One region of the Micrococcus sp. TA1 genome, then DNA from elsewhere that is predicted to be linked to it. Evidence: riboswitches for the same ligand, from Rfam matches in the RefSeq annotation. Region 1 holds a riboswitch; the other holds the start of a gene.
What was found. A riboswitch is a leader RNA that binds a small molecule or an ion and turns the genes downstream of it on or off. The one in region 1 is predicted to bind S-adenosylmethionine.
Positions count from the first base shown of each region.

Region 1 (3,397 bases):
CGTCCGAGGCGGCCTCGATGGTGGCTGCCAGCTCCTGGGAGTTCTCGTCCAGGGCGGCGGAGGCCAGTTCGGTCTCCGGGCTGTCGAGTTCGGTGGCGTAGGCCGTGGCCACCGTCATCCCGGCCAGGTAGACGTGCTCCTGCAGTTGTGCCGTCAAGGTGGCTCGCACGGTCGCCGCGTCGGAGGAGGGGTCTCCCCCCACGTCTGCCGCGGTGGCGAATCCGGTGGCCAGGGTCTCGGCGGTCTTGGGCATGTGGGCCGCGGCGGTCCGGGCGTCGGCGAACGGGTCACCGGTGGAGGCCGGCATCGGCATGTCCTCCGACGCACCGCCCTCCATGCCCCCGGACGTGTTCGCGGAGGCCGAGGGCGAGGCGGACATCGACGCCGAGGCGGTGGACTGGTCCGGTTGCGCGCCTGCGTCCCCTCCGGCGCCGCAGGCGGCGAGGGACAGGGCGAGGGCAATGGTGCCGAGGACGGCCGCGGACTTCTTCGTGGTGTTCGTGGTCATGACTGCTCCTTGGTCGATCCAGCGTTGACGTCTGGTGTTCGGAGCAGGTGCCGGGCCGGATGGGTCCGGCGTGGAAATTCTCGTCGCGAGGTCCGGAAAGCCCCCTCAGGCCGTGCCTGTGGACAGGTAGGGCACCGGCGCGGTGCCGTTGACCTCCCAGTCGCCCACCATGCGGGCCATGAAGACCGCCGGGTCGTGGCTGGCCAGGGTCCGTGCGTTGCGCCAGTGCCGGTCCAGCTGCAGCTCGGTGCTCGTGGCGGAGGCGCCGAGGGTGTCGAAGATGCGCGTGCAGGTGTCCAGGACGAGCCGGGGCACCATCACGTGCGCCCGATGGGCCGTCAGGGCGGCGCGTTGCAGGGCCTCGGCGGCAGCACCGTCGTCGCCGCCGTCATCGCCCGCGTCCGCCCCGACGGCGGCTCGCCCGCCCTGGGTGTCGCGCCCCGCGGCCGCGAGCGCCAGTGCCGCGTCCAGGTCACGTCCGGCGGCACGGACCAGTTCCTCGGCGGTGGCCTGCTGGGCGGACAGCTCGCCGATGATCCCCAGGAGCTGGTCGTCCTCCCGCGGGGTGAGCCCGCCCGCGGTGTTCGGTGACCGGCGCCGGCGCTTCGTCTGGTCGACCCCGTCCCTCAGCGCGGCCCGCCCGACCCCGGCGAGCAGGGCCATCAGGGTGGCCTCGTGGTGCAGCGGCACGTGCCCGTCGGCCGGTGGCAGCGCCAGCAGCTCCTCGACGCCGGCCCGGTCGAACTCGACCGTGCCGGTACCGGTCAGCCGCTGGCCGAACCCGTCCCAGTCGTCCTTGACGAGCGTCCGCGGTTGACGGACCCTCACGACGGCGAGCGCCAGCCGCGCGGAGCCCGGGGAGCCTCCGGAGGCGCCGGACGCCAGGTTCTGCCGGGAACCGCCGCGACGGCGCCCGGGCAGGGGAACGGCGTCGTCGAGGCGGGCCGTCGCCAGGGTCCACGTGGCGAAGATGCTGCCGGTGGTGTAGTACTTGCGGCCGCTGATCCGCAGCTGGCCGCCCTCGTCCCGGGAGACGGTCGTGTCCATCTCGCCCAGCGCCGGCCCGCGGGCCTCGGACAGCGCGCTGCCGGCCAGTTCGCCGTCCGCCACCCGTTCCAGCCACCTCGTGCGCAGGGCCTCGTCCGGCTGGGCGAGGACGTGCTCGACGAAGCTGAGGTGGCTGCGGACCAGGTGCGCCGTGTTCGCGTCCACCGCGGCGAGGTCCATCAGCAGGCGCAGCATGTCCTCCTGCCCGGCACCGGGGCCCCCGGCCTCCACCGGGACGGTGAGCGTGCCGATCCCCACCGCACGGAGCTGCTCGAGAGCGGCGAAGGGCAGGTGACGGCCGGCCTCCCGGGCCGGTTCCCCGCGGGCGATGTCCTGGAGGGCGGGGGCGAACCGCCCGGCCAGGTCCTGGTAGGTGGTGACGTGCACGGTCGAGGTCATGGAATCTCCCATCGGTCCCGGCGGTAGCACCCGGTCCCCTGTCAAGGGCGGGTTGCTGCGGCGTCGTCGATCCGGGTCTCTCGGCCGCTCTGGATGGTTGCGTCTCCATCAGACCACTGGCGTGCCTTGGTGGCCAAGTCGGACACCTCCCTCAGGCGTCACCTGTGGCTGTGGCCCGGGCCCGGGAACGTGTTGTCGCGGCGGCGGAATGCTCGCGGAAGGCACCGCGGTAACGAGCGGCCGGGTGGCGCTCGGGCAGGCGGTCTCCCTGGCCGTAGAGCTTCTGGCGCAGCGTGCCGGGCGTGTACTCCCCCTGCGTCAGCCCCCGGCGCCGAAGCTCGGGCAACACGCCCTCGATGAACTCCACGTAGCTGCCGGGAATGGTGTGGTTGACCAGGTTGATGCCGTCGACGCCGGCGTCCTGCCAGTCCTCCAGGGCATCCGCGATCTGCTCCGGTGTGCCCGCCAGAAGGTTGGCCCGCGTCCGGAACAGCGCGAAGTCGCGGACGGTCGGCGTGTCCGTATCGGCGAATCGCCGAACGGCTTCCAGCTGTCCACGACCGCCCTCGGTCACCAGGCCCGCCAGCGGTTCGTCCGGGTCTCGCCCCCCGAAGTCGATGCCGAGCCCGCCTCCGGTGTGCGCCAGCAAGGCGTCCACGTCCATCGTGGAATCGAGGTCCGCCAGCCTGCGCGCGACTTCTCCCTCGGTACTCCCCGTCACCACGTGGAACCCCTGGATGAACACGACGTCCCGTTCCTTGCGCCCCTGGCTCACGGCCTGTCTCCGCACGTGGGCGGTGTACTCCCCTGCAGCCCTGGGGTGGGGCAGCAGGGTGAACGTGGCCTCGGCATGACGGGCGCAGAACTGCTGGCCGCGGGGTGAGGCGCCAGCCTGGAAGAGCACTGGCGTCCGCTGGCTCGAGGGCGCACTCAGGTGCGGCCCCTCGATGGAGTATCGCTCGCCGCGGTGATGGATCTTGTGAACACCCTCGGGGTCCGCCAGCATCCCTTGGTCCTTGTCCGCCAGGAACGCCCCCTCGTCCCAGGAACCCTCCCAGAGCTTGTAGACGGCCTCGAGGTATTCCTCAGCCCAGTCGTACCGCTCGTCATGACGGGCGAGCTCGGTGGCGCCGAAGTTGCGATGAGAGTTCTCGAGCACGCTGGTGACGATGTTCCACCCGGCGCGGCCATCGGACAGGTGATCCAGCGTGGAGAGTTGACGGGCGAATTGGAACGGATGGGACTGGATGATGGATGAGGTCGCGGCCAGGCCGATATCACTCGTCGCCCCCGCCAGCGCGGACAGCAGGACCAGCGGGTCGTTCGACGGCACTTGCAGGCCTCGTCGGACATGGCCGTCCCATCCCCCGTCGTAGTCCCCGTACAGACCCACGACATCCGCGAAGAACAGGGCGTCGAAACGCGCGTCCTCCAACCGGCGGG
Region 1 is NZ_JACHNW010000003.1:6,206-9,602, forward strand. It holds gene GGQ69_RS13770 (hypothetical protein) at 1-508, opposite strand, end outside; gene GGQ69_RS13775 (acyl-CoA dehydrogenase family protein) at 614-1,954, opposite strand; SAM riboswitch class I at 1,960-2,054, opposite strand; gene GGQ69_RS13780 (NtaA/DmoA family FMN-dependent monooxygenase) at 2,106-3,397, opposite strand, start outside.

Region 2 (3,397 bases), on a different contig from region 1:
GCTGGACCCGGCCCGGCCCGGCGAGCCCGGTGGGCTGCGCACCTGGGCGAGCGGCGCCGTCGTCCCCCTGAACGCCACGACCGTGGTGGTGGGATGCGCGGTCCTGCGCGGGGCCTATCACCTGTACCAGGGGATCGGGCCGGGAGTGGGGAACCTGCTCATGGGATTGGTGTTCGGTGCGCTGTACGTGCGCTACCGGCGCGTGATGCCCCTGGTCGTGGCCCACCTGCTGCTGGACGTGACCGGGTTCGTGGCCTACCCGGCCCTGGCCCGGCTGGGGCTGTTCGGCACCTGAGCCCGGCCCGCGCCGCCTGTTCCGGTCGGCTCCACGCGGGACCGGCGGGCGTCCTGGACGCGAAGGCCCCCGCCCACCGGGCCGGGGGCCGGGAGGGGGCGGGGGCCGCGGGGCGCGTCAGAGGGTGACGGTGCCCTTGGGGGTCTCGAAGGTGACCTCGAGGATGCCGGGCGTGCCGGAGGGGGACTCGTAGATGACGTTGAGGTCCTCGACCCTCTGCTCGGGGTCGTCCAGTCCCAGCCAGCCCCGCACCCGGTCCCGCGATCCGGCGATCGTGATGGAGGACAGCTCCGCCTGCGGCTCCGCGGCGCGGGAGGGGTGCAGCTCCTCCATGCCGTCATCCCAGCGCAGCAGGTAGGGCACCTGCGGGTCGGCGATGAGGCCCTTGATGCCGATCTGGCGCCAGGTCAGCTCGCGGCCGTCCGGGAACTTGCGGTTGCCCGGAACGGACTGGCGCTCGAGCCGTTCCTCGAACGGGGCCAGGTCGTCCACGGCCACGCACCAGCCCATCCAGCCGCCGCCCATCTCGGAGCGGGCGCGCACGGCCTGTCCGAACGGGGCCTTGCCGGAGGAGGGGTGGTCGAGTACCTCGACGACCTCCAGGTACTGGTGCTTGCGCAACGGGAAGATGGCGTTGCGGGTGCCGAAGCGGGGGTGGACCCCGCCCTTGACTCGCTCGATGCCCAGGGCATCGGCGATCCGGGCCACCGCGGCGGGGAGGCCCTCTTCGGGGCCGACGGCGTACGAGACGTGATCAAGGCGCATCATGCCCATATCGTCCCACTTCCCCGTGGCGGAGATCGCTTAGGTTACCCTCACTTGAAAAGTTGCGCAGATCACACTCCGGCGGGGCCGCGGTCACACTGTGACCGAACGGGATGACCCGCTCGCACCGATCTGGCAGACTGGGCGCAGGTCATGAGCGCCAGCATCGAGCCCCGGCTTGCTGGCCGGCAACCCTCCAGCTCGCGGTGGGGTGCCCCGGGTGAGGACCAGGCGGGTGTCGACCGGCACCTGCAAGCGCGGGCCACCACGGCGCGGCATGCTTCACGGCACCGTGATGCCACCGGGTGGCCCTGGACGGATACAGGAGCCATGTCGATGACTGACACCCCGAACCAGGCCACCCCGGACACCGACCCGGCCGGCGCCACGGACTCCGCCGCGAACTGGGGCTTCGAGACCCGGCAGGTGCACGCCGGCATCCCGGAGGTCAACCCCTTCGGCGCCACCGCGCTGCCGATCATCCAGTCCAACTCCTTCGACTTCCCCTCCCACGAGGTCGCCGCCGACCGGTTCGCCCTGAAGGACCTCGGGCCCATCTACACCCGCATCGGCAACCCGACCCAGGAGGCCGTGGAGGGCAAGATCGCCGCCCTCGAGGGCGGGGTGGGCGCCCTGCTGCTGGCCTCCGGGCAGGCGGCCACCACCTTCTCCGTGCTCAACCTCGCCGGTGCGGGGGACCACGTGGTGGTCTCGGCCTCCCTCTACGGCGGCACCCAGAACCTGTTCAAGCACACCCTGGCCAAGATCGGCATCACCACCACCTTCGTCCAGGACCCGGACGACCTGGAGGAGTGGACGGGCGCCGTCCGGGACACCACGAAGCTGCTGTTCGCCGAGTCCCTCGGCAACCCGCGCGGGGACGTGCCGGACCTGCGGGGCATCGCCGACGTCGCCCACGCCGCCGGCGTGCCGTTCATCGTGGACAACACCCTGGCCACCCCCTACCTGCTGCGGCCGATCGAGCACGGCGCGGACGTGGTCGTGCACTCGGCCACCAAGTACCTCGGCGGCCACGCCGTGGCCATGGGCGGGGTCATCGTGGACGCCGGGACCTTTGACTACGCCTCCCAGCCGGAGCGCTTCCCGGGCTTCAACACCCCGGACGAGAGCTACAACGGACTGGTGTTCGCCCGGGACCTGGGCGTCGGGGGCATCCTCGGTGCCAACCTCGCCTACATCCTGAAGGCCCGCGTGCAGTTGCTGCGCGACCTCGGCAGCTCGATCAGCCCGTTCAACGCCTTCCTGCTCAACCTCGGCCTGGAGACCCTGTCCCTGCGGATGGAGCGTCACGTGGCCAACGCGCAGAGGGTCGCCGACTACCTGGACGGCCACGCCCAGGCCGAGGCCGTGATCTACCCGGGCCTGGCATCCAGCCCCTGGTACGAGCGCGCGCAGCAGTACCTGCCCCAGGGCGCCGGCGGCTTCGTGTCCTTCGAGATCGCCGGTGGCCGCGAGGCCGGCGCGCGGTTCGTGGACGCCCTGCGCCTGCACCACCAGGTGGCCAACATCGGCGACATCCGTTCGCTCGTCATCCACCCGGCCTCCACCACGCACTCCCAGTTGACGGAGGCCGAGCAGCGCGCCGCCGGTGTCACCCCCGGCCTGGTCCGGCTCTCGGTGGGCGTGGAGAGCATCGATGACATCCTGGCGGACCTCGAGGAGGGGTTCGCCGCCGCCAACGTCAGCGCGTGAGGCACGGAGGGACCCCCATGACCATGACCAGCCCCCACCAGACCCGCACCGCCCTTCCCGACGGCGGCCTGCACTCCCGGCGGATCGGCGCCTTCGACTTCGAGGCCGGCGGTCACCTGCCCGCCGTGGAGATCGCCTACGAGACCTGGGGCACGCTGAACGCGGACAGGTCCAACGCCGTGCTGGTGCTGCACGCCCTGACCGGTTCCACCCACGTGGCCGCCTCCACCGGGGAACCGGAGGCCGGCTGGTGGGAGGGCATCATCGGACCGGGCGCGCCGGTGGACACCGATCAGTGGTTCGTGGTGGCCCCCAACATGCTGGGCGGCTGCTACGGGACGACCGGTCCGTCCTCGCTGGACGCGGACGGCACCCCGTGGGGTTCGCGGTTCCCGTTCACCACCATCCGGGACTCCGTCCATGCCGAGGCCCGCCTCGCGGACGCCCTGGGCATCGAGGCGTGGCAGGCCGTGATCGGCGGCTCGATGGGCGGGGCCCGCGCCCTGGAATGGGCCGCGACCTACCCGGGGCGGGTGCGCGGCATGGCCGTCATCGCCTGCGGCGCCCACTCCACGGCCGAGCAGATCGCGTTCGCCCAGGCCCAGGTCCAGGCGATCACGCTGG
Region 2 is NZ_JACHNW010000001.1:558,774-562,170, forward strand. It holds gene GGQ69_RS02285 (CPBP family intramembrane glutamic endopeptidase) at 1-295, shown strand, start outside; gene GGQ69_RS02290 (VOC family protein) at 413-1,069, opposite strand; SAM riboswitch class IV at 1,210-1,324, shown strand; gene GGQ69_RS02295 (O-acetylhomoserine aminocarboxypropyltransferase/cysteine synthase family protein) at 1,397-2,773, shown strand; gene GGQ69_RS02300 (homoserine O-acetyltransferase) at 2,791-3,397, shown strand, end outside.
Region 2: linked by a shared signal. The riboswitch ahead of GGQ69_RS02295 (O-acetylhomoserine aminocarboxypropyltransferase/cysteine synthase family protein) and the one ahead of GGQ69_RS13775 (acyl-CoA dehydrogenase family protein) in region 1 are both predicted to bind S-adenosylmethionine.